4 regions of the Mesobacillus sp. genome follow, and region 4 is predicted to be linked to each of the others. Evidence: riboswitches for the same ligand, from Rfam matches in the RefSeq annotation. Region 4 holds a riboswitch; each other region holds the start of a gene.

Region 1 (8,352 bases), on a different contig from region 4:
AACTGCTTGGCACAGGCGGCTTCTATCTTGCTGAAAACAGCGAAGAGAAATCCGTTCTATGTGCCTTCAAGCAATACTTTGGCCATCGGCCGCTCCTTGACCGGGTCGAATTCATCCAGATGCCAAAGGAATTCCAGGTCGTCTATCACGGCGGGCAGGAAACATACAAAGTAGACACATTCAAGGTGGAAAGCGATTCTGGCTTTGGGATTGTCATCATGAACCCCTATCGTGATTCAGATATTGCTAGGAAGGAAGTCAGGGATTACATCCATATGGTCATAGCCCGCCATCGCCAGGAGCTGAAGGAGCTGAATCCGAAAATCAAAGGAAATAATGAAGGCTGTTTGATAGGACACTCCACAAGCTATACCATGCCTGAGATTCCAAAGCCAGCGATTACCCGGCCGTTAAAACTAGGCTGGGTCAACTATTCCACTGACTCTGCTCATTGGTTAAAAGAAAAGCTGGAGCAGGCGGGCTTCACCGTAGAGATGGAGGAAGTCCCATTCGAAGATTCGATTTATCACCCTGAAAGACGATTGAATAATGACCTATTCATTCACGGTGAAATATTTGAACTGAACCAAAGCTTCTCCTATTACTTTTTCCTGGTCAATCGCTTTTCGCCGCTGAATTTCCTCGCTGAAAAAGACGATTTCCTGCAGGAGCAGCTAGAGGCTTATAACACCCTGCCATTTGAAAATTGGATTCAGCACCATCTGAAGATCGAGCAGTATTTGCGCGACGAATCCTTATGCATCCCGCTCTACTACACGAAAAGGCAAATCCCATTTTCCATCAATCTCATGAATGTAGAAATCAAACACTTCGGGTACGTCGACCTGACACGGCTGTGGGTAAAACAATAGGTGGTGGAACATGGGGACGGTTCTCCTGTTCCATTCTGGAACGGAAGAACCGTCCCTATGTTCCAGAAGGTGTTCTTCGTCCTTGTATCGAAATATAGAAAGGCAAGATGTTAGAGTTTGGGGGATTTGTAAATGGATTTGGAAACTACTAGATTATTGGTTCGCAAATTTGATATGGATGATTTGCAGGCTGTGTTGGAGTATACATCGGACCACAACGTTATGGAGTATATTCCAGAGGGAGTTTTTAATGAAGAAGCTGCAGCAGCCTTTCTTCAGGATAATATGGGGGAGAACGCGCAGAAATTTGCTGTTGTTTTAAAAGACGAGAATGTTTTGATCGGACACATTGCTTTTTTTAAATACTTCGGCGAACACACATATGAAATTGGCTGGGTGTTCAATCCTAAATACTATAATAAGGGCTATGCCTCTGAAGCTGCATTTGCTTTCTTGAAGTATGGTTTTGAAGAATTAAAGCTTCATAGAATCATCGCCACCTGCCAGCCGGAAAACACAGGATCCTACCGTGTCATGGAAAAGATCGGCATGCGGAGGGAAGGCTACTTTAAAAAATGCATCCCACATGGCAACGAGTGGTGGGATGAATATTATTACGCCATCCTCGAAGAAGAGTGGGCCAATCATGGGGACGGTTCTCCTGCTTGATTTTAGGGAAAACATGGGAAAACATGGGGACGGTTCTCCTGTTCCATTCTGGAACGTGAGAACCGTCCCCGTGTTCCACCTTTGTTTAAAGGAATTTCTCGTAGGAGACGGCATACTCTTGGAATCCATTGCGTTCATACAGTTTTTTGGCATGGTCATTCCAGGAGTAGGCATGCAGTTTGACTCTGTTGATTCCTTGTTCTTTCATCCACTTCATCGTTTCTTCGATTAATGTTTGTCCAAGGCCCAGGCCTCTCGCGGAATCATCGAGGAATAATTCATCGAATAGTCCCATCCTGCCTGTTCCGTTGTCGGCGGCTGCGTCTTGTTCAAAGATTCTTCCCAACGAGTAACCGGCTGGTTTTCCTGCTATCTCTGCGATCAGGATCAACGTATCTTCATTTCTATTGGTAAAAGTATCGTGTGCATTCGTTTTGATTGCAGTAATGACAGATTCGTAGTCATCGTATTTACATTCGCTGCCATGTTTTGACCGGTTGAATTGGCTTAGCTTAACGGCAAAATCAACAAATACCTCCAGATCAGAATCCACAGCTTGTCTAATTTTTGCTTCCATCATTCATTCTCCTTTTCTAGTTTGGGAACATTGGGACGGTTCTCCTGTTCCATGCTGGAACGCGGGTGGAACTTAAAGACGGTTTCATTTGCAAAAAGATAACGAACCCTAACAGGTAAAACAAAATGCGGAAAAATATACTAAAATATCTATAAGTATGGTAATCTATCTAGTGAATAAGTACCATATTATGTGAAAAAAGGCAACTCATTGAAAAATGTGGATGCAAGCTACAGGCCTAATGTCAGGGGACAATGGCGGCTGGGCTGCCAGTAAATATCCTGTAAGTAAATGGATTTTTAGGGTCGCTCACATGAGATGAGAGGCCTTTTTATTTTTTTAATATACGGAGGGATTTGAGTGTTTTGCCACCAATGTGGAGAGAAAGTCGCTAAGGAATCCAAGTTTTGTTCAAGTTGTGGTGCAGATATACAAGCATCAAAGGCTGCCCGTAAGGACGAGCCTAAGGGAAAGGAATCTAGTGTTACTGCAAGCATTCTTCCAGTGATCATCCCGATCCTGAGTGCGATTATAGTGGGTATTGGAGTAGCGGCGTATTATTTTCTTGAGACAGATGTAAATTCGGATACATTGAAGCTGAAGGAATCTGCTGAGCAAATGGCTTTTAAGGGTGATTTTAAAAAGGCCAAAGAACTGGCAGAAAGCGGCCTCGCAAAGCGTCCAGGTTATAAGGCATTGCAAGCTGATTTAGAGGTTATCGATAAAGCCCTCAAATATGAAACTGCCTTGCTGACAATAAGTGATCATATTAAAAAAACGAATTTTGATGCTGCCTCCAAAGAGCTTGCTAGCCTAAAAGAAGAGCTGAACAAAAGTGAAAGTCCGATTTTCAATAATTTTATAAAGCTTGCTAATGAAAAGCAAATCAAAATTACGGTAGGCACAATAAAGAAAGAGCTGAACGGATTAAAGACAATCGATGAATTAGGCGGAAAGCTTTCGATCTTGTCTTCAATGCCCGAAAATGAAGCGAGTGCGGTGAAAACAGAGATCTTGAATAAAATTGTCCAAATAAGCAGCCAGGATGCAGAGGGGAAATTAGCAAGCAAAAACTTTTCGCAAGCATTCTCCGATATAGACAAAGGACTTCAGTTCGCTGTGAATGACAAAAAGCTGCTTGCGTTGAAGGAAAGAGTCCAGCAAGATCAGGCTGCTTTTGAGAAAGCTGAACAGCAGAGAATTGAGAAAGCAATGGAAGCAGCTGCACAGGAAGACCTAAGGAACCAAACAGCAGCGGTTCAAGTCTTGGAGGTTACAGCACAACTAGATGAGTATGGAGATTTATATATTTCGGGTAATGTCGAAAATGTGGCAACCACTACAATCAGTTCTGTTACTGTTAACTACACGATATATGATAGCGAAGGCAATTACATTAATTCAGGATATGCATCAGTGTATCCATATTACCTGGAGCCCGGAGAGACAGGAAACTTTGAAGATATTCAATATGGAGTTTACCAGGAAGCAAATGTAGAAATCGACAACAGCACTTGGTATGTTGATTAAGGGGTGGCATAAATATGAAATGGACTATTAGTATATTATCTACTCTGCTGATTTGGGGAGGCGGCACTTACGCTTACTTTTTCATAAAAGAAGAAATCCCAAATAAGCTGCCGGCTTCGTCTGAATTAATAGTGAAGGCGGAAGAGTCCGCGCCAGAGAAGGGTGCCTCAAAAGAATTGAAAGAGATTATCCATCATACTCAAAAATTAGTTGTAAAAATAGAGTTGGAGGATGGATCTTTAGGATCCGGTTTTCTTTACAATAACCGAGGGGATATTGTGACCAATGCCCATGTGGTGGCAAATGCTAAAAATGTAAAAGTTAAGACCTCTGATTCAAGAGAGTTTGCAGGGACGGTTATAGGAGTTAGTAACGAGACAGATATTGCTGTTGTGCGTGTACCTGGACTGGAGGGAACAACGCCACTGGAAATATCCTCAGAGCAAAAGTCTGAAATCGGTGATGAAGTCCTTGCACTTGGCAGTCCGCTTGGCTTGCAAAACACAGTCACAACAGGAATCATAAGCGGTGTGGACCGGGACCTTGATATAGAACCATTCCATTATGAGGATGTTTATCAGATTTCGGCCCCTATTGCGCCTGGTAACAGCGGAGGGCCGTTAATAGACAGCAAGACTGGTAAAGTCGTTGGGATAAATTCAGCTGGCATTGATAAAGGTTCGATTGGTTTCAGCATCCCGATCATAAGTGTCCTGCCAATCGTACAGGGCTGGTCAGATGCTCCAATGACAACCATTCCTGAAGTGAACTTAGGTTCTGAGGAGTATGACTATGAAGAAGAATATTCAACAGAGGATCTCGCACGATACCTTGTCAGTTATTTTTATGAAAGCCTGAATTACGGTGATTATGTAACAGCTTACTCATTGCTGGGCAGCTCATGGCAGTCAAGCCTATCTTATGATGAATTTAGAGAAGGATATTTAAACACAAAGTCCGTTCAAATGGATGATCTGGCAGTAACAGCTTCAGGGGAGACTTATTCTGCCATTGCTGTCATATCAGCTGAAGAGCGAAAAGATGGTTCAACCGTGTATAGTAAATATAAAGTTACCTACAAAATTCAATATGAAAATGATACGCTTAAATTGATTTCCGGAAATGGTGAAAAAATAGAATAATTACTAAAGCAGGGGGGCGAGCTCCTGCTTTTTTTAGGGTGGAACATGGGGACGGTTCTCCTGTTCCATTCTGGAACGCGAGAACCGTCCCCATGTTCCAAGTTGGGAAAATTTCAAATTAAGGGAATCTTAACATTCCGTCAATATTTGTGTGTTAATTTAGTTAGGAATACACGAATAAGGAGTGAAAGCATGATTCGTCGAAGGTTCTCTGTTATTGCACTAGTGGCTTTGCTTGTTTCACCGTCTTTGTATTTTTTTACACCTTTTGTTTCTGCTGAAAATGCGCTGGATCCGGCTCCGCAGCTGCAGCCGGTCGGGACAGCGAATGGAGAAAGGATTTTGTTTGATAATACCCATGGACAAACTGCGGGAGCGGCTGATTGGGTATTGGATGGCGGATTCTCTGATTTTGCGAATGCCCTGGCGAACGAGGGGTATTATGCAAAAGAACTGCGCAAGACAACCCCGATAACGTATCAAGATTTACAAGATTACGATGTTTTCATTATTGGAGAAGCGAATATTCCGTATAAGAGTTCTGAGCAGGATGCGATGCTTCAATATGTCCAGAATGGCGGCAGTATTTTTTTCATAGGTGACCATTACAATGCTGACCGGAATAAAAATCGCTGGGATGCTTCCGAAGTATTCAATGGCTACCGCCGCGGGGCTTATTATGACCCGGCAAAAGGAATGGGAACGGAGGAAGCATCCTCTGGAGCAATGCAGGGTGTGACTGGTTCTGACTGGCTGTCCAATAACTTCGGCATCCGCTTCCGCTACAATGCAATTGGTGATGTGACAGCGAATGATATCGTGGCACCGAGCCAGGCGTTCGGCATCACAAGCGGAGTTTCCACAGTGGCCATGCATGCAGGTTCGACCTTGGCAATTACAGATCCAAACAAGGCAAAGGGGATTGTTTACCTTCCTCCGACAACAGCTGCCTGGGGCTATGCTGTCGACCAGGGTGTATATAATGGCGGTGGAAGAGCAGAAGGACCATACGTGGCTGTATCGAAGGTCGGTGCAGGAAAGGCGGCTTTTATCGGTGATTCGTCACCGGTGGAGGATGCCACTCCTAAATATCTCCGTGAAGAAACAGGCGGCAAAAAGACGACCTACGATGGTTTCAAAGAGCAGGATGACAGCACGCTGCTTGTGAATCTTGTGGATTGGCTTGCAAAGCAGGAAAGCTATACATCTTTAGCCCAGGTAAGCGGCTTGCAGCTTGACCAGAAAACAACTCTGCTGTCTATGGAAAACCCGCAAACTTCAACAGAACCTCAAGCAGAGCCTTGGGCCGCACCTGCTACAGGCTATAAATGGTACGACCCTTCAACATTCAAGTCTGGTTCCTACGGATATGATGCGGATGGTTCCGGTGGCGGCGGAACTGCCACATTGAATGAGAAGTTCGAAACCGGCACAAAGACATCCTATACATCAGGGAATGTTACCTTATCAAGCGGATCATGGTATTTTGACAATGCGCTGATCGGAAACTTGAGCACTGACAAGAAGAATGGCACCCAGTCGGCACGTGTTCGAGCGAGTGGTGCTCTTACAATGAACTTCAATGTGAGCGGGGCAAAAAGCGTGCAAATTGCACACGCCAATTTTGGCAGCGATAGCGGAGCCAGATGGCAGCTGCAAATGTCCACAAATAGCGGTTCGGCCTGGACGAATGTTGGCAGCCTGAATGCCAGCACATCCAGTTTGCAGGTAAAAACGTTCTCAGTGAACCAGACAGCATCAGTCCGCTTCCGGATTGTTGTTTCCGGTACTTCGGGACACAGACTTAACTTTGATGATATTGTGATCAGCAACTAAACAGAACCCGTGCCTCTGGCACGGGTTTTTTGGCGGAACACGGGGACGGTTCTCCTGTTCCATTCTGGAACGCGAGAACCGTCCCCATGTTCCACTGTATTCCCGCACATTTTTGCTTTGGATGAGACAAGCTCCTATACACTTCTTGTCGTGCTTGCATTGTATATAGCAAGGATGGACAAGGAGGTGAAGCTTATTGAAATGGAGTGATTTTTTTAGTTTGAAGCAAAAAGGGGGAATGGAAGGTATGGAACAAAAAACAGCATTGCCAGCAGAGGTTTTACAGCAGATGATTGAAAAGTTTGAGGGTATTGATAAAGAGCAGTTGGGCATGAAGCCAGCAGAGGAAGGTTCTTGTCTGGATTTCTGGTGGTCACCAGTGTGTCTCACATTGTGCGCGCCTTTATCCGGCCTGCCAACTGGCCTGGATTTTACCCTGCAGACAGTTGACTGTAACTATGATGGCCATTGCAATACACCGCAGATTAACGTTGAAGGTGATAATGTCTGCATCGTCCTTCCAGGCTATGTATTCTACTATGTAACCGTAGGTGACGATCTCAGCATCTCTTGTGAATACGCCGGTTTCTATTACGGCACATTCTAAAACCATCCTAATTGACAACAAGGGTCCCAAAAGTCCGGCTTTTGGGACCCTTGTTTTTTTGATCAGGGGGACGGTTCTCCTGCTTGGTTTGATGAAACAAAATTACTCACTCACCGGAATATGAATCACCTGCCCGGCATAAATCATATTCGGGTTTGTGATTTGCGGGTTGATCTGCAGGATGCTTTCTGCTGACACCCCAAACCATGCGGCAATCAAATACAGAGTGCTGCCGGGGCGGACGATGTATTGTGTTACTGAAGGACGGGGAGCGCATTCGGCTCCGAGCGAATACCATGTATCTGTGTCGACGATTCCGGTCACTTCGATTTCTTTTACCCGTCCCTGCCATTCTTTTATGGCGATGAGGGTCTGGGGACCGAACAGCCCGTCAACTTTTCCTTTATACACTCCGAGAAACTGCAGGATGATCTGAACGCGGCTGACGGCAGGCCCCTGGTCACCGATCCGCAGTGTTGGGCATAGGCGAGTCGGGATGAAGACGACCTGGCCCGGGAAAATCATATTTGGATTGGTGATCTGGCGATTGCTGGCCAGCAGGTCGATCAGCCTGACCTTGAACTTTTTCGCGATGCTGTAAAGGGTGTCACCGTGCTGGATGATATAATTCATGACCGACACCTCCCTGGGTGGATATTACCTACTATATGTTGGGCGGCTGACGGCGGTTCGAGGTGTTTCCGTTGAAAATTATTTTAAGCCCAAAAAGAAAAAGCTTGCAGATCGAGGGGGCAACCTTTTTCTGCAAGCTTTTTTAAAATATTAATCCAGGTCCAGCGATGTATCCTTCTTGAACACCTTCAGCAGGATCAGATAGACAATCCCGATTCCGAGCCAGATGAATCCGAGCTGCTTGGACAGCGGATCAAGAGAAATCCAGACGTACCCAATGATGATAAAACCAATCACCGGCAAGACGAGATGCTTGAAGTAGTCCTTACTCTTTTGTTTTTTGATAAAATAAATCACCACTGATGCATGCAGGAATAAGAAAGCTGATAATGCACCAAAGTTGACTACCGATGCCAGTGCACCGATCTGTGAAGCGAAGAATGCTGTGACAGCCAGTGAGATGGCTGCGACAAGCAGGGTGCTCAC
Region 2 (6,810 bases), on a different contig from region 4:
AACTGAATCCCGCTTCAGCTTTTGCTGCAGCGGGATTTTTTATATTACTTTCCTTCCATGTCTTCTTTATGTTCCATATCCTGATCTTCCTTCTCATCCATCATGCCGCCCTGCATCTTCATTTTCTTCATGTAGCGCTCATTGGCAACCTGGTCGATTGTTTCCCAGCTGGATAGCTCGGGATGTTTATCTTCGTTTTCAGCAATGAATTTATCGGCGCTTTCCTGGTTGGTGAAGAAGGCATACCCATATTTCATTGGTGTTTTGAGATCAGCTTTTACAGGAACAGCGGTATCAGCTTCAATCCACTCGGAAGTAACATAGTCGCGGACCCATTTTTCCTCGTATTTTATTTCATCTTTCCTTTGGGAGTTCAGAAGGCAGCCTGAGTCATCAAAGAATACATACTCACCGTCTGCTGTTTTTGCCTGGGCGGTGAACACGCCCATTTGGTCGGACTCCGTGTATACCTTCATATTGCAGAAAGCACATACATCCTCTTTACCTGGCTCATGAGGACCTTCACCATGATCGTGCTTCTCCTCTGTCACAGAGGCTGTTCCGGCTTCAGTTTCTGTTTGTTTCTCCTTGTCAGCGGCGGAATCGCCGCATGCAGAAAGAGCCAAAATGAATAAGGATGCTATGAATACAGTAAAATATTTTTTCATAAAAATAACCTCCTTTAGTTACGGAATAATCGTAACAGGGAGTTGTGATTAAAATGAGAAAAATCCGTGGGAAAAGCGTGAGATTGCCCGATTTTATATGACTTTTTTGTGACATTATGACACAAGCAAGCCACAAAGCTTCAAGCGGGTTGGAAGTAGGAAAAAGGAAAAAGTAAACGAATATTAATAATGTTGTGCCTATTCAGATAAAGGTTTATGATTCTTATATAGACTAGTATTTGGAAATTAGAGGGGTGCACGAAATGAATGAGAGAGAGGCACTTATTTTTAAACTAGTAAAAGAGGATCCGTTCATCTCACAAATAGATCTGGCGATGAAATCGAAACTATCTCGTTCTGAGGTAGCGAGCTATATATCGGCATTAATCAAACAAGGAAAGATTCTTGGCAGAGCCTATGTATTGCCGGAGAAAAGGCAGGTGCTTTGTGTAGGAGGAGCGAATATCGACCGGAAAATCTGGTCGAAAAGCAGGCTGGAGCTTGGCACGTCCAATCCAGCGGAAAGCTCCAAATCATGTGGAGGCGTAGCGAGGAATATTGCTGAGAATCTGGGAAGGCTGGGCAGCGATGTCAGTGTGCTGACAGTAGTAGGGGACGACCATGAGGGGCATTGGCTGCTGGAATACACGAAGGCATTCGCCGATACGACTCCTTCGCAAATCATGCATGGCCAATCTACCGGAACTTATACCGCAGTGCTGGACCATGAGGGTGAAATGTCGGTTGCTCTGGCCGAAATGTCAATCTATGATGCTATTACTCCTGAATTCATCGACGGAAAATGGGCCTATTTTGCCTCATCTGATTTAATCATGCTGGATACCAATTTTCCAGCTCAGGTCCTGGAATGCATTATTACGAGGTGCCGCAGAGAAAATCTGCCATTATGCATTACGCCGGTGTCCTCCCCGAAAGCAAGAAAGCTGCCGGAAGATTTAACGGGTGTGACCTGGCTGATTGCCAATAAGGATGAGGCAGAGGCGATATCACACATCAGCATCGAGAACGAAGGCGATTTTTTCAAAGCAGCCGAAAAGATCATCCATAAAGGAGCAGAGAAAGTCGTCATCAGCCGGGGAGATAAAGGCCTCGTCTATTTTACGAAAAAAGGTGAAGCTGGCGTGCTGATTCCGCCTGCCATATCGGTGATTGACGTGACCGGTGCAGGCGATTCGCTAGTTGCCGGGATCCTCTATGCCCATTTAAACGGAATACAGACCGAGGATGCCTGCAAAATAGGGATGGCCTGCTCGATCCTGACACTTCAGACAATCGAAACGGTAAATCCAATCTTGAATAACAAGCAATTGCTGGACACATACAAACAAAACTTTAATTAAGAGGGTTAGAGAATGCTAGAAAAGTGGCTTGAATTTTCAGAGGAAGTACTCGAAGCGAAAAAAACAGGCAAACCGATCGTAGCGCTGGAATCTACCATTATCTCCCATGGAATGCCTTATCCACAAAATGTCCACACTGCGAGGGAAGTCGAGGAAATTATCCGGGCTTTGGGAGCTGTCCCAGCGACAATTGCCATCCTTGCCGGAAAAATAAAAATCGGTCTCTCAGACGAGGAGCTCGAATATCTCGGTCAAAGCAGAAATGTCGAAAAAACAAGCAGGCGGGACCTTCCCTATCTATTAGCAGCGAAGAAGGATGGCGCCACCACGGTTGCGGCAACGATGATTTGTGCAGAGCTTGCGGGAATCCAGGTATTTGTCACAGGAGGAATCGGCGGTGTGCACCGTGAAGCGGAAGTGACAATGGATATTTCAGCAGATCTGCAGGAACTGGCAAATACAAATGTTGCCGTCGTATGTGCAGGGGCAAAGTCCATTCTTGATCTTGGGCTTACCCTCGAATATCTGGAAACCCATGGGGTGCCTGTCGTTGGCTTTGGCACCGATACACTCCCTGCCTTTTATACAAGAACAAGTTTATATAAGGTGAACTTCCGGCTGGATTCAGCAGAGGAAGTCGCTGAACTGATCAGGACAAAATGGGAGCTTGGACTCAATGGAGGCGTCGTGGTCGCAAATCCAATCCCAGAGGAACAAGCCATGGAAGAAAGTCTGATGAATCATGTCATAGAAAAGGCCCTCCAAGAAGCAAAGGAAAAGAAAATTGAAGGCAAACAGGTCACACCATTCCTTCTTGCCAAGGTAAAAGAATTAACAGATGGCAAAAGCCTCGAAGCCAACATCGCCCTGATCAAAAATAACGCAAGAGTTGGAGCCGAAATTGCCTTGAGCCTTATTTGATAATGGGGAACTGGAAGGACATTTAGAGAATTTGTAAATGGGGCAGGGATATCCATACCTATAGCAGCTTTATTGGGAAGATGGGAAGGCGCATGAATGAAATCAGCAGCCATTTTCACAAAAAAAAATTAACGTCGACAAAGAGGAATTAGAATCAGCCACTAGCTGGTTCTTTTTTTGGTATAAAAAGAATTCCAACTTTATATTTTAGTATTAACACTATTTCTTCGACTTGATTGAAGAATTCCTGAATTTGATAAAATCCAGATAATAGGAAAAATCATCTTTGCTGATCCCGCTCCTAATTGCCTCTTCAATAAGCAATAGCCATTCAGAATCGAGAGAGATTTCTCCCTTTTTTAGTTGAGTTTCATTGCCCATCAAGTATTCGACTGTGGTATCGAGCGTCAACGCCAAGCGCGATAAGACCTGGACTGAAGGATTCTCCTGGATTCCTCTTTCGATATAGCTTAAATAGGATTTCGATACATTTGCTTTTTCCGACAGTTCAGTGATGGAATACTTTTTTTTGATTCGCAATCTCTTAATTTTCTCTCCCACTATCTTCATTTGGCAATTCTCCTTAAAAGACATTCGCTTATTCATTATAACGAACAAATTGTTCTTTTCAAAATGCGATATTGTAAGATAACTAGAGATAATTCTTGTAAAAGAACGATATTCGTTCTTTTTTAAGAATTTTTGACTAATTTTCGCCTTTTCCAGAAATGATTCCAATGGACTATACTCAATAAAGATAATCTGGACAACCATGGAGGTGTTGTTTGCTGTGTACAGAAAAAATTGTGATCGATGCAATCGTCCGTCCTTCAGCAGCTGTGAGCAGGGTGAATGGCTATGCCCTGTATGTGGCCATGATCTTACCAGCTATCGATTTTTTCAGGCTGGAACATTTGAAAAGAGAACGGCTTTGCCCAGCTGGATTAAAGGTGTTTACACCAGGAAAGATTTAAATAGAAAATCAGATTCAAGTTTGTGGGGGTAATGTTTAAAAAAGAGTTCAACAATTCCGGAGATAATTTGACAAAGATATCTAGATAATAACTTGAAATTTCTGAAAACTAACTGTTTTCCATACTGTTTTTGTAATTCCTTGGAAGAAAAAAGAAATAATCAATCAAATCCAGCCGACAAATACTTACAAGATAAAAAAAAAGAACCATATACAATGAGATTGGGAGTTAAAGATGAGATAAAAGGCACAGAAAAAGGCAAACTTGTTGAAAAGCGGGGACGCAAAGTCACGGATCTAAGGTGCAAAGTACTATGATGGCCGGACTGCCTGGAATACACACGTATTTTGGGGGGAAGAACTTGATTAGCGAAAAGGCAATTACCGAAGAATTGGACCAGGAATGGACGCAGCTCATAATGGAAGCAATGGAAATGGGATTGAAGATAGAAGAAATCAGGGAGTTTTTACAAAGCTTCAACGGCACAGGACTTTAAAAGTACATAGAAAAACATCATAATGAAATGAATCGGGCAGCTCTCTTTGAGGTGCTTTTTATTTTTTGATTAGATACTGTTAAAGCAAAATATTGATTTATAATACTCTGTTGCTCTTCGTTCCAGGCGCGAAGACTCCTTCGGGATGAAGCGGGACAGGTGAGACCCCGGTAGAAATGGCCCGAGAAGAAGGGGCCATTTTACCCCACAGGAGCAAAGCGACGAGGAGGCTCACCGCACGCCCCTAGAAGAATTCGCTCTTGAAAAAGCCGGCAATTGGGCTTTTTCATAATTCTTCAGAGGAAAGCGAAGCGCCTGGAACGGAAATCAACAGCATATTTTTACAGAACTATCATTTAAAGAATTTAATTGTGACCATAAATAAAATGGACAGCGATCGCCCGCTGTCCATTTTATTTATTATGAAGCTTCCATTTGTTGAATTCGAGGAACTCACGGAACTGGTCCTTGGTGATGCCGGAATCCATTGCTTCTTTCACAAGATTCACCCAGTCAGAATCCATATTCTCCTTATCAGGCTGTTCATGGATCAGATTGTCAACAGGGATATTAAGGACTGCTGCAATCTTTTCAAGGAATTGGATTGAAGGGTTCGTCTGGAGATTGCGTTCCAGTGAACTCAAATATGATTTGGCAACTCCGGCTTGTTCTGCAAGCTCGGATAATGACATTTTCTTTTCCTGTCGAAATCTTTTAACGCGTTCACCGATCACAGCTATCCACACACCTTCTCTATTTATAATTAAATAATAACAAATTTCCTCGCATAGTTCCATATTGAGAACGTTTCATAGAACAATTATAACCAAAATACCATGCAAAAGGATTGTTTTCTAAAAAAAGCTGCATGAAACATGTTGGGAAAATTACTCAAAGGATTTTTTTACCGGCATTGGCTGCTGTTCTTTCGTTTAAATTTTGCAGGAAACCCATCCGGAAATGCATTTATCAGGAAAAAAGGGTAAAATGGCAGTAATTAGTATAGGTACGGGGGAATACGATGCAAAAAAAGTACTTGCCGATATATGAGGAAATCGCGAAAAGAATCCAGGACGGCCTTTATCCGCCAAAGACCATCCTTCCATCGGAAAATGAGTTTGCCGACATGTACCAGACATCGAGAGAAACGATTCGCAAGGCGCTGAACCTGCTGGCCCAAAATGGATATATCCAAAAGATCCGCGGCAAAGGCTCTCTTGTCCTTGATTTGAAAAGGCACCAATTCCCGATCTCAGGATTGGTCAGCTTTAAGGAACTCGCGGAGAATATGGGCGGCAAAGCAGCAACCGCCGTCGAGGAGTTTGCTCTTAAGGCTGCCGATTGCGAAATTGCAAAGGAACTGCATATTGATGAAGATGATTTGGTGTGGAAGGTTACCAGAGTCCGGCAAATTGACGGGGAACGAATCATCCTGGACAAGGATTACCTGGTCGAGAAATATGTTCCTGGACTTACAAAGGAAAACTGCCAAAATTCCATATTTGAATACATCGAAAAGCAGCTCGAAAAAAAGATCAGTTTTGCCAAAAAGGAATTCACGGTGGAGGAACCGACCGAGGAAGATCAGTCCCTGCTGGATATGGAAGGCTATCAGGCGGTCGTGGTCGTGAAGAACTATATTTATTTTGAGGACGCCACCATGTTTCAATATACAGAGTCAAGGCACCGCCCTGACAAATTCCGGTTTGTCGATTTCGCGAGGCGGATGGATACAAAATCATTATAGAAATTAGTGATGAAAACTATAAAAAGAAAGCTGCCAATCGGCAGCTTTTTTTAATGCTTTGGATATTTACCTACGAGGTGAATGGCACTGATGATTCTTTTATTGATCCAGGCTCTGTTCTCCTGGGTATTAAGCTGTTCAAATACCATCTTGCGTCCATCTTCTGTGGTGACATAATGGCTCGGAAGCGTGTTCAGGCTGATGGCGATGATATCATTCCTGCACTTCTTGCAATTGCAGAAAGTCTGATAATCCGGGCTCATCATTAAAACATTGACAAGAGTCGAAACCACTTCTTCCATTACGTTGACATAATTAATATTCACAGTGTTCCTTCTCTCCCTATTGATGTCCTACTATTGATTATAGTGGATAATGTCAAATATAAAATGAAATTTTTTGCTTTTTAAAAATATAGGTCTTTGGACCTTTGTTTATTCTAAGATTTGGATAGATGTTTTAGCTTCAGCGGACAGGGAAAGTTTAATAGTGGATATAAAAGAAAAGGAGATGTTATTCCTATGGCTAAAATTGCATGCTTAATCACAGAGATGTTTGAGGATTCCGAGTACCTGGAGCCGTCAAGAGCTTTTTCAGAGGCCGGCCATGAAGTAATGACAATCGAAAAGGAATCAGGAAAGAC
Region 3 (8,352 bases), on a different contig from region 4:
CTTAGATGGTCCTATTAAGCCCGATAAGAGCCATCCAGGCATAGCGGGCCTGCAGTATTTAATCCTAATGCTAGCAACAAAAAATCTTATCTGCCAGACGTTTATTTTTTCAATAAAACGGTATAGTTATGAATGGGCAGTTAATTTCTCAGGCAATTTCTAGACATTGAACGGTATAAGAGATATGCTCTTTTATAATAACTTTTTCAGTGATTAAGGAGGTATATGATGAGTATACAGAAACAGATTATCGAGGCATTGAATGTGCAGCCGGAGATTAATCCTCAGGAGGAAATCGAGAAGCGGATTGGCTTTTTGAAGGATTATTTGAAGGCTTCAAAGGCGAAAGGTTTTGTACTTGGGATCAGCGGAGGCCAGGATTCAACGCTTGCTGGAAAGCTTGCGCAAATCGCGGCTGAAGAGCTTCGCTCAGAGGGAGTCGACGCGAAGTTCGTTGCGGTCCGCCTGCCGTATAAGGTGCAAAAGGATGAAGAGGATGCGCAGCGTGCACTTGATTTCATCAAGCCTGACAAGACAGTCACCTTCAATATCCAGCCTGCGGTTGATACGTTCAATACCCAATTTGAAGAAGCGATCGGGGAACAGCTGACTGATTTTAACAAAGGAAATGTCAAGGCTCGTATGAGGATGATTACTCAATATGCGATTGCTGGCCAGGAAGGATTGCTGGTGATTGGAACGGATCATGCCGCGGAAGCTGTCACAGGCTTCTTCACTAAGTATGGAGATGGCGGGGCCGACTTGCTGCCTCTTACTGGATTGAACAAAAGGCAGGGGCGTGAGCTTCTTAAAGCACTGAATGCAGAGGCAAGATTGTACCTGAAGGAGCCTACAGCCGATCTTCTGGACAATAAGCCATTGCAGGCTGACGAAACCGAGCTTGGCGTGAGCTATGAAGCAATCGATGACTACCTGGAAGGAAAGCAGATTTCCGAACAGGATGCTGCCAAAATCGAAACACGATATATGGTATCTGAACATAAGAGGCATGTTCCGGCTTCAATGTTCGACTCCTGGTGGAAAAAATAATGAAAGAAGCCTGGCTCCACAGCCAGGCTTTCTTAATGAAACTATTCCATTTCTGTCATTGCGAAATTTCTTTGGTCTTCCTTTTCCGTGACTTTGTCGATTTTATCGGTGAACATTTGGAAGACTCGCTTCTTCTCTTCCAGTTCCTTGATATATTCCTTAAGGTCATTGAACTTTTGTTCAAACGGTTCATGGTACAGTTCGCGGATTTTTCGGTTCAGATCCGGATTCACCGTTGACTGCACGACCTGCTTGGTAATGTTGTGCTTATATGTATAGACCTTCAGTTCATTCTTTACTTCTTCATACTCTGCATCAATCTCGTTCAAAATTCCTTCGATTTCCGCTTTCCATTTATCCAGCGACATCTTAACATGCTGTTCCATAAGGATCCTCCTGCCATTCGCCTAAAAATCAAGCTTCTTCCCTCTATTTTACCAACCAAATTTTACATAGGTGTTGCGTCACTATTACATTGTGGAAACAATCGAATTTTAACTCCGTGTTCGTTCTTCCCTTGTAAATGTAAATTATTGCGCATTTGGAAATAGGTAAAAAGTTTCAATTTTGTAGACAATTGGCGAAATTTGTTGAAATGATGGTTCGATAGTTTTATATTTTAATTAGAACAGAAAAAGGCAAACTTATCGAAAGGTAGGGACGCAAAGCCACGAGTCTAAGGTGTTTTCGCTATGATCGTCGGGTTGCCAAAAAGGATCGGATGTTATTGAAGATGGGTAAATGGTGGGAGGAGTATGCCATTGCCGAAAATCCGCCATCTTTTTGGAGGATTTTTTTATTTCCTCCTGAATCGGAGACATTAAGTAGGGGAAATCTTATCATTTGTCGGCAGCTTAGCTGAATAGTCAGAATAATGATATAAATCTATGAAAAAATCAATTTTGACGTTTGCGCGGCTTGAGAGAGGTTAAATAATACTTAAGAATCTTGACAGGATAATAAAAATAATTCTTTTGGCAGATTTGTTCCATATAAACATCATGATTTTACATCAGGAAAACTAGTATAAATATAGAAAGGTGGAGGAAGGCTTGACTGTTTTGTTTGGAACTGTAGAGTATTTTGAACGGGAAATCGAGTTTCATTTAGCAGAGGTTGAAAAAAGAGAGAGGCTGCTTGAGGAGATCAATCAAATCCAGGTGAAGCTGGAGGAAGAGCTCCTTAATGATTTCATCTGCGATGAGAAGCTCAGGATGGAATGCCTGCAGAATCTTTCAAATGCCTGCAGTAAGTTAACGGAAGATTATGTGGTGTGAATATCCTATAAAAATATGAAAGCCTGTGGATCGGAACCACAGGCTTTTACTATTATTCTTTTACATTTTCAATGATGGTAGCAACACCCATGCCGCCGCCGATACAGAGGGTAGCCAGACCATATTGCTGGTCTCTCTTTTTCAGCTCATGGATCAAGGTAACGAGGATTCTTGCTCCGCTTGCTCCAATCGGATGGCCCAGTGCGATCGCTCCGCCGTTAACATTGACATTTTCTTCGTTCATGCCCAGCTCTTTCATCACGGACAGTGCCTGTGCCGCAAATGCTTCGTTTGCTTCTACCAAGTCAATGTCCGTGAGCTCCATTCCTGCTTTTTCAAGAGCCTTCTTGACTGCGTTCACAGGGCCAATTCCCATGATGGAAGGATCCACCCCTGCAGAACCATTAGCCCTGATAGTGACAAGCGGTGTCACCCCAAGCTCCTTTGCCTTCTTGCCGCTCATTACAACGACTGCTGCCGCGCCGTCATTGATGCCAGACGCGTTTGCTGCTGTTACTGTGCCATCCTTTTTAAAGGCTGGTCTCAGTTTGCCAACCTTTTCAAGTGTGCTGCCGAACTTTGGATGTTCGTCCTGATCAACGATGAGTGGATCACCCTTGCGCTGTCTTACCTCGACAGGAACGATTTCATCCTTGAAGCGACCGGAAGTAATCGCAGCTTCTGCTTTGTTCTGGCTTTTCACCGCGAAGGAATCCTGTTCATCACGCGAGATTTCGTATTTATCAGCCAGGTTTTCAGCTGTGATGCCCATATGGTAATCATTGAAGGCACAAACCAGGCCATCACCAAGCAATGTGTCTACTAATTTTTGGTCTCCCATTTTAAACCCTTCACGAGCTCCTTTTAAGACGAAAGGTGCCTGGCTCATGTTTTCCATTCCGCCAGCGACAACGATATCGGCTTCACCGGAAGCAATCGCCTGATAGGCAAGGTGGACCGCTTTTAAGCCTGATCCGCACAGCTTGTTGATGGTCATCGATGGGCAGGTTTCAGGAAGTCCAGCTCTCATTGCAGCCTGGCGAGCAGGATTCTGGCCAAGACCTGCCTGAAGCACATTGCCCATGATTACTTCATCGACTGCTTCTGCACTGACATTTGCTTTTTCGAGGGCGGCCTTGATCGCGGTTGCACCCAAATCGACTGCAGAAACGCCTGAAAATGCTCCGCCAAAGGCTCCGGTTGCTGTTCTGACAGCACTTGCAATTACAATTGTATTTTCCATTTTTCTTGCCCCTTTCGAACTTTAAAAGTAAAGGGGGAAAGCTCCCCCTGTTTCTTTAATCATAATTAATAAGGTAAAAATTGTCACTTAGTATTATACAAGACCTGTAAGCTTGTAGATTGCAATAATGAAGAAAACGGCCAGCGTTTTAATCACTGTGATTGTAAAGATGTCTTTATAGGATTGTTTGTGCGTAAGTCCTGTTACTGCAAGCAGGGTGATGACCGCTCCGTTGTGCGGAAGAGTATCCATTCCGCCCGATGCCATCGAGATGACGCGGTGCATGACCTCTGGCGAAATATTGAATTCTGTGATGGCCTTCATATAAGTATCAGCCATAGCGCTTAGCGCAATTCCCATCCCGCCTGATGCAGAGCCAGTTACCCCTGCAAGAGTTGTGGTTGTAACGGCACCATTGATCAATGGATCAGAGAATGCAGTTGAGATGCCTTTACTTACAATCGAAAACCCTGGAAGGGAAGAGATGACTCCTCCGAAACCATACTCAGCACCTGTGTTCATTGAAGCGAGAAGGGCGCCGCCGATTGCTGTATTGACCCCAACTTTAAAACCGCCGGTAACCTTTTTCCAATCGTACAGAAGAGTAGCGAAAATCCCAAGGATCAGTGCCAGTTCAACAGACCAGATCCCTACGACTCCAGCCATCTGGACTGTTCCGTAAGCTTCAAGACCAATTTTGGAAAAATCAAAACCGTTTGGGTACCATTTTGGCAAATTCACAGTAAAAAACTTATTAGCAACACCAACAAGGATTAAAGGTACGAAAGCCAATGCAGCTTTTAAAGTGCTTGATTGAGCTGTCATATCAATGTTGGCTGCACCCTCTTCGAGAAGGTCGGCCTCTGCAGCAGCAGCTGTTTCAGCATTGTCAAAGCCGTAAAAGCCTTCGCCGCGCTTCGCCGCTCTTTTTCTCATCGTCTCAAGGTACAGCATTCCTAAAGTGAAGACGAGAATAGCTCCGAGAATACCAAGGATTGGCGCTGCATAAATGTCCGTTCCAAAGAAGCCGGCAGGAATTACGTTCTGGATTTGCGGTGTTCCAGGCAGTGCATCCATCGTGAAGGTGAAGGCACCTAGCGCGATCGTACCAGGAATAAGCCTTTTTGGAATGTTCGCTTCTCTGAATAAGTTTTTAGCAAATGGATAAATGGCAAATACAACAACGAACAAGCTGACGCCGCTATACGTTAAAATCGCACCCATCAAGACGATGGCAAGGATGGCGCGGGTGCCGCCAACCAATTTGATGATTGTTTTTGCAATCGATTCAGCGATGCCCGACATTTCGACGACCTTGCCGAAGATTGCGCCCAGCAGGAATACCGGGAAGTAACTCTTGATGAATCCAACCATTTTCTCCATGAAGATATTGCTGAAGAAAGGAAGCACGTGGCTTGGATCTGTCAGCAGGACCGCAAGCAATGCAGCGATCGGCGCAAACAGGATAACCGAATAGCCTCTGTAAGCCGTGAACATCAGCAAGCCAAGTGCTAAAAGAATGATAAATAGCTCCATACGGGTAACCCCTCTCGAATGAAAAAATATAATTATTGATTAGACTGCCCTGTGAAAGCTTGCTGGCTTAGCATCTTCCTTCAGTCCCATTGGGCCATCCATGAAAATCCTTCTGTCCATAAGCTTCAAGTCCTTGGCAATCAGCGGCCTGAAATCCATCTGGGCGAGGATATCCCTTTCAAGGTTGACACCAGGTGCGATTTCAGTGAGCGTCAGTCCTTCCGGTAAAAGTTCAAACACAGCCCGTTCGGTAATATAAATGACCTTTTTCTTGTTTTCACGGGCTACATCGCCACTGAAGGTGATCTGTTCAACTGCCTCGATGAATTTCTTTGCTTTTCCTTCCTGGAGGACTTCAAGCACTCCATCCTCTGCCTTTACCCTTAAGCCACCGGCAGTGAAGGTGCCGCAGAAGGCGATTTGGCGGGCATTTTGGGTGATATTGATGAAGCCGCCGCAGCCGGCAATTTTCGGGCCGAACTTGGAAACATTGATATTGCCTTTCGCGTCACACTGAGCGAGGCCAAGGAATGCTGCATCAATGCCGCCGCCATCATAAAAATCGAACATATATGGCTGGTCAATGATCGCCTCGGGACCGACTGAGCATCCGAAATCCAGCCCGCTTGCTGGTGTACCGCCAATCGCACCAGGCTCAACAGTAGGAGTGAATTGATCATTCATCCCTTCCTCCTGAAGCACCTTGGCGATGATTTCCGGCACGCCGATTCCATAGTTCAATACTTCTATATCTTCGGAGAGCAGCATGGCGGCACGGCGCGCGATTACCTTGCGCTCATTCAGCGGGTAGGTTTTATCCGACTGCTTGTGCACAACATCGCCGCGGAAAAAGTCCTCATTCAGCTGGCTTCCAAACGTTTGCATATGATTTGCCGCGTTTTCTGCCACGACAACATAGTCTACAAAGATGCCGGGAATTGCGACCAGCTTCGGATCAATCGAACCGTTTTTAACAATCTTCTCAACCTGGACAATGACCTTGCCGCCGCTATTGCGCGCATTCATGGCAATGGACAGGATTTCAAGTGTAAGCGGTTCCTTCGCAAAGCTGATATTGCCGCTTTCATCTGCCTCAGACCCTTTTAAAATAGCAAAATCGATTTTTTGCGTTTTATATGCCAGATATGAGCTGCCGTCAAAGCTGATTTTTTCGACAATCTCATCCTTTGTCACTTCATTCAGCTTGCCGCCATCCAAATCAGGGTCAACAAATGTGCCAAGTCCAACATGGGTAATCGTCCTTGGTTTGCCTGCCGCACCGTCCCTGAACATTTGGGATATCACACCCTGAGGGAGGTTATAGGCCTCCAGTTTATTATTGACAACCAGCGGCTGGAATTTAGGGGCAAGGCCCATATGTCCGCCGATGATTCTTTTCACAAGACCTTCATGAGCGTAATGGTTCATGCCGCGTTCAGCTCCATCACCGATGCCTGCTGCATAAAATAATGTCAGGTTTTTTGGTGAGCTGCTTTCAAGGTAACGATTCTCTACTTCCAGATGGATCTCTTCGGCAACACCGGTACCGATAAATCCTCCAAGGCCTACAACGGAATTGTCGGTGATCAGTTGTGCTGCTTCTTTGGACGTTATGAATTTTACTGAAGACATTGTAAACACCTCTTTGTGAATTTTTCTATTTGGTGTGGTTTAAAGTCTTAATCCGCCAGTTACTTCAAGTACATGTCCATTCACATAGCTGGATTCGTCACTAGCCAGGAACAGGACTGCATTCGCGATTTCCTGGGGCTTGCCAAGACGGCCAAGCGGCGTTTTTTCCCTGATTGGCTGAAGCACCTTATCTGGTACAGTTGCCATCATTTCCGTTTCTACATAGCCAGGAGCAATTGCGTTCGATCGTACTGCGGCACCTTTGCGGGTGAACTCCTTCGCCCAAGTATAAGTCATGCCGATCACGCCAGCTTTCGTAGCGGCATAATTCGTTTGTCCAACATTTCCATATACACCGACGACTGATGAGATGCTGACAATCGAACCTTTGCCATTTTCCATCATGATTGGCGCTACAGCCTGAGTGAGGTTGAATACACCTTTAAGGTTTACATCAATCACGGCATCCCACATATCTTCAGTCATTTTTTGGATTAAAGCATCACGCGTGATACCGGCGTTGTTCACAAGAACATCGATTGCGCCGAATTCTTTTTTTACCTCATCGACAAATTTCGCAACCTGGTCACGATTCGTTACATTCAATTCTACTTGGCGCACATTTGGCAATTCGTATTCGCCCGAGCCCATATCCAGGGAAAAGACTAATTTGGCACCTTCTCGCGCAAACGTTTCCACAATTTGGCGTCCTATGCCCCTTGCTCCACCAGTAACAATAGCGATTTTGCCTTCCATTCTATTCATAATGTAAGCCTCCTACATGTGTTAAATTATCTACACTCTTAATGTAAGCGTTATCACAGATAATTGAAAATATATATAAATCATATTAATAATAACTTTTGGTTATAAGGTAAAAGAAAAGCGGTGTACTAATGTACTCCGCTTGTTGTGGCTATCTTATAGATTGCTTCACATACTCGATGAACTTTTTTGCCGCAAAGGACACATATCGGTTCTTCTTTAGAATAATAGCGATTCGCCATTTCATTTCGGGGTGGTCAATCGGGATTTGCTTAATGCTCTTGCTGTTGAATCTGGCAAGTATAGGTCTTGGCAGGATGGAGATGCCCTGATTCAGGCACACCAGCTCCGTCAGGAAATCCCACTGTGAGCTTTTAAAATAAATATTTGGTTCAAACCCAGCTTCCCTGCATGCCTTGACGACATGGTGATGAAGCAGGAACGTTTCATTTAAAAGAGCAAAGTATTCATCCTTTAAATCTTCAAAAACAACCTTATCACGCTGGGCGAGCGGATGGTCCTTGTGCACTATCAGGACCACCTCATCCTCTGTCACTGGGATATATTCAATCCTGTCGGAAAGCTCGGGCAAAATGACCAGGCCCAGGTCCACATAGCCTTTTTCAACCATTTCATAAACGGTAACGGCTCCATTTTCGATAATGGAAAGATTGATGCCAGGATAGTCCTGACGGAAGTTGGCGATCAGAGGGGGGAAATAGCTCGTGCTGATAACAGGCGGTATCCCTACACTGACATTGCCAGTTTTTAAGTTTTTAGTATCCTGGATTGACTCTGTTAAGGAATCCATCTCGGCTAGGATTCTTTGTCCCTCCTGGAAAAGCCTTT
Region 4 (8,352 bases):
ATCCGCCGGACAATCGCTCAAGACAATTCAAACGGATTAATGGCCTTCGAATTGTTCTGAGACCCCGGCTCAAGACAATTCAAATGGATAAATGGCTTCCGAATTGTTCTGAGACCCCGGCTCAAGACAATTCAAACTGATAAATGGCTTCCGAATTGTTCTGAGACCCCGGCTCAAGACAATTCAAATGGATAAATGGCTTCCGAATTGTTCTAAGACCCCGGCTCAAGACAATTCAAACAGATAAAGGGCCTCTGAATTGTTCTAAGACCCCGGCTCAAGACAATTCAAACAGATAAAGGGCTTCCGAATTGTTCTAAGACCCCGGCTCAAGACAATTCAAACAGATAAATGGCTTCCGAATTGTTCTAAGACCTCGACTCAAGACAATTCAAACAGATAAAGGGCCTCTGAATTGTTCTGAGACCCCGGCTCAAGACAATTCAAACGGGTTAATGGCTTTCAAATTGTTTTCTGAGACCCCGGCTCAAGACAATTCAAACGGGTAAATGGTTTTCGAATTGTTCTGAGACCCCCGCTCAAGACAATTCAAACGGGTAAATGGTTTTCGAATTGTTCTGAGACCCTGGCTTAAGACAATTCAAATAGAATTTTGGCAAAGGGCATGTACGAGCCAGCCGCCCGATGCAGTCCAACAGTACTCTATTCGATTTCGTACACAAGCCATTCAGAAAGCTGACCGCCCATTTTGTTGTACAGTCCCTGGGCAACCAGATTGTCTCTCGCTGTTTCCCAGGTCATATAGGCATAATTATTTTCCCTGATATATGCCAGGCAGGCTTCGAATAGCCGCTCACCCGCCTTATGTCCCCTGGCCTCCGTTGTCACGAACAAATCGTTGAGGATGGCTGCCCGTTTTACCTGCAGCGTGCTGAATGTGAAATATAATGTAGCGAAACCAACTAGTTTTCCGTCTTTTTCAGCGACAAATTGCAGTCCTGCTTCAGGATGGTCCAAAAGATGCTGAATCAGGTTTTTTAGATCCGTTTCCTTTGGCTTTGGTTTTTGATAAAAATTGACTATATAGTCAAGCATCAAATCATAAAGCAGAGGAACATCCCGTTCCTCTGCATTTCGTATTATCAGTGCCATAATCAGGCCTCCCAATCATAGATTTGTCTAAGGTCGCTGCTTTTTTCTATGATGACTACCTTCTGTTCGTACCCCTTCAGGATTTCCGATATCTCCGGTTTGCTTTTTTCTTCATAATAGCGGTTCCAGGCAAACATTTTCCTGAACATCGCGAAGGTTGGCTTGTAATTGGACTGTTCAAATCCAAGCTTTTGCAGAATGAACCTTTTGATGATCCTGACTGTCCTTACAGCATACGGCGGATCCAGCAGGATGATGATATCAGCATTTTTAAAACTGGCATGAACCCATTCATAGTGGACGCCTTCAATGATCCAGGCATCTCTGCCGATTATACTGCGCAGATACGCATCTCTTTCTTCAGCCTTTCTGCGGACCTCCCCAGTATCCAGCCTTTGCCATACTACGTTATCGAGCTCATAATGCGCGATACTTAACTTTGCAGAAAGCCTCTTCCCCAGAGTCGTTTTTCCACTGCCAACAGAGCCAATTATGTGAATTTTAGCAGGATTTTTTTTGCTCATGCATTGCAACCACCATTTGAATTTCAGATGGATACTTATTCGCTTTAGAGATTGAATTTCCTCTTTTTTTCTACAGAACTTGACTATGTATTGCTTTTTTGGGAAGTGGGTTGACTTTCTACGGGAAATAAAAAAAGCTGCACGTATGCAGCTTTTTGAAAGTTATTTACACTTCTTTTAAAGTCTGGATTTCCTTAAATGCCTGGTGAAGGTTCGATTTTACCGTGATACCTTCAAGGTTCAAGCCAAGGGTTACCATTGTGTGGGCAACCTCTGGACGGATTCCTGTCATGATTGTTTTCACACCGACCAGTGATAATGCGCTGATTACTTTGAACAGCTGGTCCGCTACCATCGTATCAACGATCATTACACCTGACACGTCAAAAATCAGATGAGTAAGCTTAAGCTTAACTGCTTGCTCAAGAGTTTCTTCCATCAAAAGCTGAGCTCTTTCTGTATCCACATTACCAACTAGCGGAAGCACGCCAACGCCCGGCAATAATGGAACGACAGGCACAGATAGCTCAAGAAGAGCCGTTTTCGCATTCTCAAGGCTCTTTTGGTGAGATTCCACGAATGTTAAGCTGAAGCTGTAGATTGCATGGTCCATGAGCGGGTCAATGACTTCCAATACAGCAAAGACTGTTCCAGCAGTCATATCCTTCGCTTCTTCTTTAATCGCATTCCAGATATGGGCGCGATAATAGCTAGTATCTTTAAGCGCTTCGTCAAGGGATGCACCTAGCTTATAAATGTATTCTCCTGTGTCTTTTCCCCATTGTGTGATGCTATCAAGGCCTTTTTGCCTGTCTTCATGCTCAATCAGGGCATGGCCGAAAAGACTGATGAAGTTGGCGCGAATCTCAAGAATCTGGCCTTCAATTTTTTTCAGGTCATGTTTTTGTGCTTCCGTAAGCTGTACCGCAGAATATCGGTCATCATGGACCGCTTTTGCTATTTCATGCTTCCTATTAACAATTGCTTCACCTAATAACTTCAATTCATTGTTCATTCAATCTTCCTCCAAATGTTCCAAAAAGAAATTATAATTTATCATTTAACCGTCAGATTCATTTATACACTGTTATCATCCATCATAACGCAGGTGGAAGAAGCAGGACAAGTTTTTACCCTTGGGCTGGAATATGCCTTAATTAAAAATACCTCCGGCGCCAGGGCTGAAACCGCTTTGGGACACCAACACTTCTGTTACTCCCAATTCCTCTTTCATCATTTTTAGAATGACTTTATAAGCAGATGGATTGTACCATTTTTCCATGCCGAGCTGTTCATAGATCTTATATACTCCCAGCTTCCTGGTCCGTTTTCCTCCGCTTCCATCACCCATCCAAAAATCATCGATGGTAATCCTGCTGGCCACTCCTTTTAGCTTTTCAGGAAATTCCCTCGAGCAGGGCAATAACGGCGAAATCGTCGCCTGTGTCAATACACCAGCAGCGGTGATTTCCTTTAACGCCTTCATCCTTGCAGGTATCGGTGGAGCTGATGGAGCAAAGGCTTTTCTGATTTCTTCTTTATCTGTTTCAATCGTCATCGATATCCTGATTTTATTGCCGAACTGTTTAAATAAGTCGAGATCTCTTTTTACAAGCGGTGAACGGGTCTGGACGAACAGAAAGTCAGGCTGGACTTCAAGCATGACCTCCAGAAGGCTTCTTGTCAGCATGGTTTTCGCTTCTATTGGCTGGTAAGGATCTGTTGCCGACGACATAAAAATCGTAACCGGCCCTTTCTTCTTGGCCTTGACCAATTCCTTACGCAATAATTCAGCTGCATTCGCCTTGATATCTACCCAGGTTCCCCATTCTTCCTCGCGAAAAAGTGAAACCGGAAGCTGCCTTACATAACAATAGCTGCAGCCAAACGCACAGCCTGCATACGGGTTTAGGGAATGGGAATACTCACTCAGCAACCCCCTCCCCGGGGTCAGGATACTTTTCGATAGAATATCATTGATGTTCAGCTTCACGGAATCACCACCTTATTGTTAATCACTTTTATTATTATATAGGCTGGTTTTGGAAAACGTGGATTTCAGGTACGGGGTTGTGTTGGTAACTTTTGTAACAAACCTTTTATTAGGATGAAATATGAGGTTGTCCAGATTTTTGCTATTCAATGACAGGCAAAAAATTGGTCTAGGACTGCTTAAAACTGAGCTTAAATCATTAGTTCAAGTTTGGAAGCAGTCCTTTTTTATAAAAGTAGGCAATCAAGTTCATCATTGTTTCCGGCAATTTCTTTGGGAAGCGCTTGTGCCGGTAAAACTTGTAGAATGCGCGCTTCAGGTCATCCCACTGTGAGCATTTCTTGGTCTGGCGGAAGCGTGCGACGTCAATAAGACGGACGTTTCCTTCCGGAGTGATGATGATATTCCTTAAATGAATGTCCGAGGGATTCAATCCTTTTTCCCTCGCAAGCTGAAGGGCGGCATCAACCTTTTTTATATGCCGGCCGGCAATGGGGATTCCATTAACCAGGCAATTGAACAGCGTTGTACCATGAATATAATCAATCACGAGATAATTGCTGCCTGATTCGTGCAATGACGGGAAGAACGGATTTCCCTTTAACTCTTGATATATTGCCGCTTCCTCAGCAGCTATGTGCTCAAATGACGGGAAGAATACCTTCAGGACAAGCTCAGTCCCGGCTATCCGAAACGCAAACGCACTTCTTCCTTCCCCAATCAGCTCCAGCCGATCATCCATGCCCTCAAGATTCACCCTCGACCCCTTATGACGATATACCACACTCCGCGCCAACTCACCATACAAACTCACCCTCACCCCTCCTCTCTAACCATTCACCGCTTTACAGCACCGGGGGTCAGACCCCCAGCGCTTCACCGCATTAACTCAGTGGGGGTCTGACCCCCGGCGCGTTAATGTGATGAAGCTATTTGTCTTTTATTACTTTGATCATGTCTTCGTCCCAGCTTTCTACGCCTTGTTCGAAGGTTAGCTTTGTCTTGAAGTGGTAGGAGATGGCTTTGCTGGATACTGGTACGTCTTCTGGGAGCTTGAAGGAAAACGGAACTTTGTCGTTTTCATCTGATTCGATCTTTGTCTGTATCTTAATTGCTATGTTATCGATTTCCTTCTCTGCTCCTGTTTTCTCATCCACCATGACCAGGGCGCAGTCTATCTGTTTTAAGTGCTGGTCGATTGTTCCGCCTTTTATTAGAAATTGCCCATTCACTGCTTCTCCCGGCCTCAGTACATCCTTCTCCAAAACAAGGTCAATTTGTGCTGACCCGACGCCCATAAGCGACATATACTTTCTTAATAACATTCCTGATCCTCCATCTAGATTAAATTACTTCTTTCCGCCTGAGTATCGATCATCAAGACGCTTCTCGATCTTTTCGAGCAGACGCTGATCCATTAATAATTCTTCCCGGTTCTTCTTGACAAGTTCCTCAAAACGCAGCTGTTTTTTCTTCATTCGAACCACACTCCATTAATAAAATTTATGTTGCTTATTTCAAAAATGCTTTTATCGTAATAAAAAAACCTTCACCGGAAGCGGTGAAGGTTTAAAAACAAATAAAGACCTTCACCAAATATGGTAAAGGTCTTGCTAACAACTGTCGTTGCCAACAAAGCCGGGAGAAATCTCCGTAATGACGACTCTGTTGTAAAAGCTACTCCCCTTTAGGAGAACTATTCAAGTTTATAATTATATCATACATGACACAGAAATATCCGTCAAATCAAACGCTTTTTGAGTATCTGACCAAAGGTTGGCAATATTCAGGCTGCCCTACTTGCCGTTGCCATTGCCTTTTCCGGAGCCTTCATTGCCGCCCTTGTCTACCTTGCTGCTTTCATCTTCCTTAGGGCCCGCTTCATCTCCGTTAGAACCCTGATCCTTCTTTCCTTTAGCCTTTTCAGACTCCTCTTTTTGTTTCTGCTCTTCAGCCTTCTTGTTTTCTTCACGCTGCTTATCTTCGGCTTTTTTTGCTTCTTCCTTCTTTTTCTCTTCTGCTTTTCTAGCTTCTTCTTTTTTCTTTTCCTCCGCTTGCTTCGCGGCTTGCTGCTTTTGTTCTTCAGCGTTCTTAGCAGCAGCCTGTTTTTGCTCGTCAGCTTTCTTAGCAGCCGCAGTCTTTTTCTCATCCGCTCTTACAGTCGCAGGCTGTGCTGCGGTCTTTTTATCACTGCTCTTAACAGTTGTTGCTGCATTCGCCAGTAAAGTTGAAGTTGTTGTTTCAGCTGAAGCAGTATCATCTGCTTCTCCTTCTGTCACTGCCCCGTCTTCTGTCTGGCCAGCCCCAGTTCCATTATCCTCAGCATCAGCACTATCTCCATCGCCTGCTTCAACATCTCCAGACTCCAATGAGTCATCTTCAGAGGCGGCATCATCTGCTTCTTCCTCATCAGAGCCCTTCTTCTTGCCTAAGGCCAATCCTTTTTTCTCGACACCAAGCTGTTTAACAGCTTGTCCAAATCCAAGCTTTTCTTCTGTAAAAATAGCAGCAACTTCATCTACGGTAATATCGGCTGTTTCAGCCAGCCAGAAAATCTGGGCAATTTGACCATATCCAAGCCCTTGTTCACGAAGCTCAGCCACCTTTTCCTGATCAAGCCCCTTCACTACATTCGCAACAACCTTTGCCTCTTCGACAGCTTCTTCCAGCTCTTCCTCCAGTTCGCCTTCTGCATCCTCTGCAAGCTCGTCCTCTACTTCAGCAACGTCTTCTAACTGTTCAGTGAGTTCATCCGCGCCCTCTGAATCGGTTTCTTCCTCGACAATCACTTCAGTCACTTTTTCCTGAGCTTCCTCAAGAGCAGCTAAATAATCCTCTAAAGCTGCTTGCACAAATTCATCTTTCTCTTCAGTAGACATAGCTGTTGCTTCCGCAAGTCTCTCACTCGCAAACTCAAGCAGCAGCTGGGCCTCCTTTTCATCATCGAAGGTCACTAACAGCTTTAGCTCCTCAAATAATTGATCGAAAGTAAAAAAGAATTCATCTGGTGTAACGCCCGGATCTGCCGTTTCGATTACCTCATCGGCTGATACACCCGAACCAAAGGCAAGCACCCCTGTCAAAACTGCTGTTGTCAAAAGCTTCTTCATTCTAATTCCCCCGTTATAAAGTTTGAACTAAAATCGATAAAAAATAAAAAAGTGCTGTCCGAAGAACAGCACACACCGTACGCTATGTGAATCTTCGGCAACTGGCTGGCATAGTCCGAAAGACATTAGCCCCTGTAGTTTTGCGTCGCCAGGTTTCCCTGGTTTTGCCATTATCGGATTTTAATTCTACTTATATCTTACTTTTTCGACAGGAAAAAATAAATAGAAATTTTTCAAATATTTACTTCGCTTCCTCGCCAAATTTTCCTTCATGATAATCACGGTAAGCCTGTCGGATTTCTTCCATTGAATTCATTACGAACGGGCCGTACGCCACTACTTCTTCCTTGATCGGTTTTCCTGAATAAACGAGAACCCTGGAGCGGCTATTTGCTTTTAGCTGCAATTCGCTTAAGCCTTCCCCGCCATCATTATACGAAAGAGTTGCAGCTGAGGATTTTTTCAAGTTTGTGCCGCTTTTCCCTGTATTCAAATCACCGGACAGGACGTAGATGAATGCATTATGTCCTTCCGGAAGTTCGTATGAGAATTCCGCCCCCTCTGATAGGATGATTTCGGAAAGGGTGAACGGCAACAATGGCTCCAGCGGACCAGTTACTCCGGCCGTTTCACCTGAGTAAACCTTCAGGAAACCGCCATCAAACTGAACAATCGGCGCTGTTTCAGAGTATACATCCTGATAGGATGTTGTCGTATTCTTTAAGCTTTTAGGCAGATTAAGCCAAAGCTGCAGCGTATGGGCGATATCCTGGTCAACCGCCTCTTCTGCATGCCTCGCACCTGATCCGGCATTCATATATTGGATGTCCCCTGACTCAAGGATACTGTGCCCGCCATGATTATCGATGTGTTCAAGCCTGCCATCTATCACATAAGTGATCGTCTGGAAACCGCGATGCGGATGGTCAGAGAATGTGCCGCGCTTGAACCAGTCCTCCGCCATCAGGATAAAAGGATCAAGCTCCCTCCACCTCTGCGGATTTAAAACCAGTCCTGCCTGGACATGCGGTAAATCTTTTTCCTCATATTGTACAGTCCAATGATCCTTGATTTCTCTTTGGAACATCTTCTATTCCTCCAGTACATTCATTATTTAGTTAACTATATCCAATATACAACATCAGCTTACTTATAGTAAGCTAAGCGCTCTGCATCATTTTCTTTACGCATTCTTTTGTAAAAAGCGTTCCTCAATTCAGTTTCTAGCTCTTTTTCTATTTTAGCATCATCCTCCTTCCTTTATAATTAGCTCATACAACATGTTCCTCATACTTGAAAAAATACATAATGAGTGAACCGATAATAATAGAAGAAATAATATTTAAAGGCGCAAAGGAAACGCTATGCGGCACACTTTTCCTACCCGATCACATCGAGCAGCTTGTTCCAGCGATGGCATTTTTAGCAGGCTCTGGCGGTGAGTCTGAACGTTATGGAGATGCTTGGGGATTCAAAATGCGGGTCACTCTAGCTCAACACTGCAATGAACACGGCATTGCTGTTTTACTTTTTGACAAGCCTGGCAATGGCGGTTCTACAGGCAGCTGGGAAGAGCAGGACTTTCATGACCGTGCTGCAGATGCACTGGCAG

Evidence for each region. Region 4 has a riboswitch for cyclic di-GMP ahead of AC3EBE_RS05625 (DUF5667 domain-containing protein). Riboswitches for the same ligand answer to the same signal wherever they lie in the genome.
Region 1: linked by a shared signal. The riboswitch ahead of AC3EBE_RS03805 (FxLYD domain-containing protein) and the one ahead of AC3EBE_RS05625 (DUF5667 domain-containing protein) in region 4 are both predicted to bind cyclic di-GMP.
Region 2: linked by a shared signal. The riboswitch ahead of AC3EBE_RS23900 (anti-repressor SinI family protein) and the one ahead of AC3EBE_RS05625 (DUF5667 domain-containing protein) in region 4 are both predicted to bind cyclic di-GMP.
Region 3: linked by a shared signal. The riboswitch ahead of AC3EBE_RS05570 (hypothetical protein) and the one ahead of AC3EBE_RS05625 (DUF5667 domain-containing protein) in region 4 are both predicted to bind cyclic di-GMP.

What each region holds. Positions count from the first base shown of each region.
Region 1 is NZ_JBYNSB010000012.1:241,320-249,671, reverse strand. It holds gene AC3EBE_RS03820 (ABC transporter substrate-binding protein) at 1-872, shown strand, start outside; gene AC3EBE_RS03815 (GNAT family N-acetyltransferase) at 1,005-1,541, shown strand; gene AC3EBE_RS03810 (GNAT family N-acetyltransferase) at 1,627-2,121, opposite strand; cyclic di-GMP riboswitch class I at 2,310-2,392, shown strand; gene AC3EBE_RS03805 (FxLYD domain-containing protein) at 2,479-3,648, shown strand; gene AC3EBE_RS03800 (S1C family serine protease) at 3,663-4,790, shown strand; gene AC3EBE_RS03795 (Ig domain protein group 2 domain protein) at 4,983-6,626, shown strand; gene AC3EBE_RS03790 (hypothetical protein) at 6,874-7,233, shown strand; gene AC3EBE_RS03785 (LysM peptidoglycan-binding domain-containing protein) at 7,336-7,866, opposite strand; gene AC3EBE_RS03780 (APC family permease) at 8,017-8,352, opposite strand, start outside.
Region 2 is NZ_JBYNSB010000063.1:135-6,944, forward strand. It holds gene AC3EBE_RS23875 (nitrous oxide reductase accessory protein NosL) at 45-668, opposite strand; gene AC3EBE_RS23880 (carbohydrate kinase) at 932-2,029, shown strand; gene AC3EBE_RS23885 (pseudouridine-5'-phosphate glycosidase) at 2,042-2,950, shown strand; gene AC3EBE_RS23890 (helix-turn-helix domain-containing protein) at 3,170-3,520, opposite strand; gene AC3EBE_RS23895 (hypothetical protein) at 3,736-3,924, shown strand; cyclic di-GMP riboswitch class I at 4,172-4,257, shown strand; gene AC3EBE_RS23900 (anti-repressor SinI family protein) at 4,286-4,420, shown strand; gene AC3EBE_RS23905 (helix-turn-helix domain-containing protein) at 4,834-5,154, opposite strand; gene treR (trehalose operon repressor) at 5,442-6,167, shown strand; gene AC3EBE_RS23915 (late competence development ComFB family protein) at 6,218-6,493, opposite strand; gene AC3EBE_RS23920 (type 1 glutamine amidotransferase domain-containing protein) at 6,689-6,810, shown strand, end outside.
Region 3 is NZ_JBYNSB010000014.1:8,753-17,104, reverse strand. It holds gene nadE (NAD(+) synthase) at 229-1,050, shown strand; gene AC3EBE_RS05575 (hypothetical protein) at 1,092-1,436, opposite strand; cyclic di-GMP riboswitch class I at 1,678-1,762, shown strand; gene AC3EBE_RS05570 (hypothetical protein) at 2,103-2,327, shown strand; gene AC3EBE_RS05565 (acetyl-CoA C-acetyltransferase) at 2,380-3,570, opposite strand; gene AC3EBE_RS05560 (GntP family permease) at 3,664-5,106, opposite strand; gene AC3EBE_RS05555 (acyl CoA:acetate/3-ketoacid CoA transferase) at 5,146-6,738, opposite strand; gene AC3EBE_RS05550 (beta-ketoacyl-ACP reductase) at 6,778-7,503, opposite strand; gene AC3EBE_RS05545 (LysR family transcriptional regulator) at 7,655-8,352, opposite strand, start outside.
Region 4 is NZ_JBYNSB010000015.1:3,199-11,550, reverse strand. It holds gene AC3EBE_RS05660 (GNAT family N-acetyltransferase) at 664-1,113, opposite strand; gene AC3EBE_RS05655 (P-loop NTPase family protein) at 1,116-1,637, opposite strand; gene AC3EBE_RS05650 (STAS domain-containing protein) at 1,804-2,652, opposite strand; gene AC3EBE_RS05645 (SPL family radical SAM protein) at 2,791-3,630, opposite strand; gene AC3EBE_RS05640 (protein kinase family protein) at 3,830-4,444, opposite strand; gene AC3EBE_RS05635 (sporulation protein) at 4,560-4,955, opposite strand; gene AC3EBE_RS05630 (FbpB family small basic protein) at 4,980-5,108, opposite strand; gene AC3EBE_RS05625 (DUF5667 domain-containing protein) at 5,427-6,740, opposite strand; cyclic di-GMP riboswitch class I at 6,834-6,919, opposite strand; gene AC3EBE_RS05620 (pirin family protein) at 6,982-7,827, opposite strand; gene AC3EBE_RS05615 (alpha/beta hydrolase family protein) at 8,049-8,352, shown strand, end outside.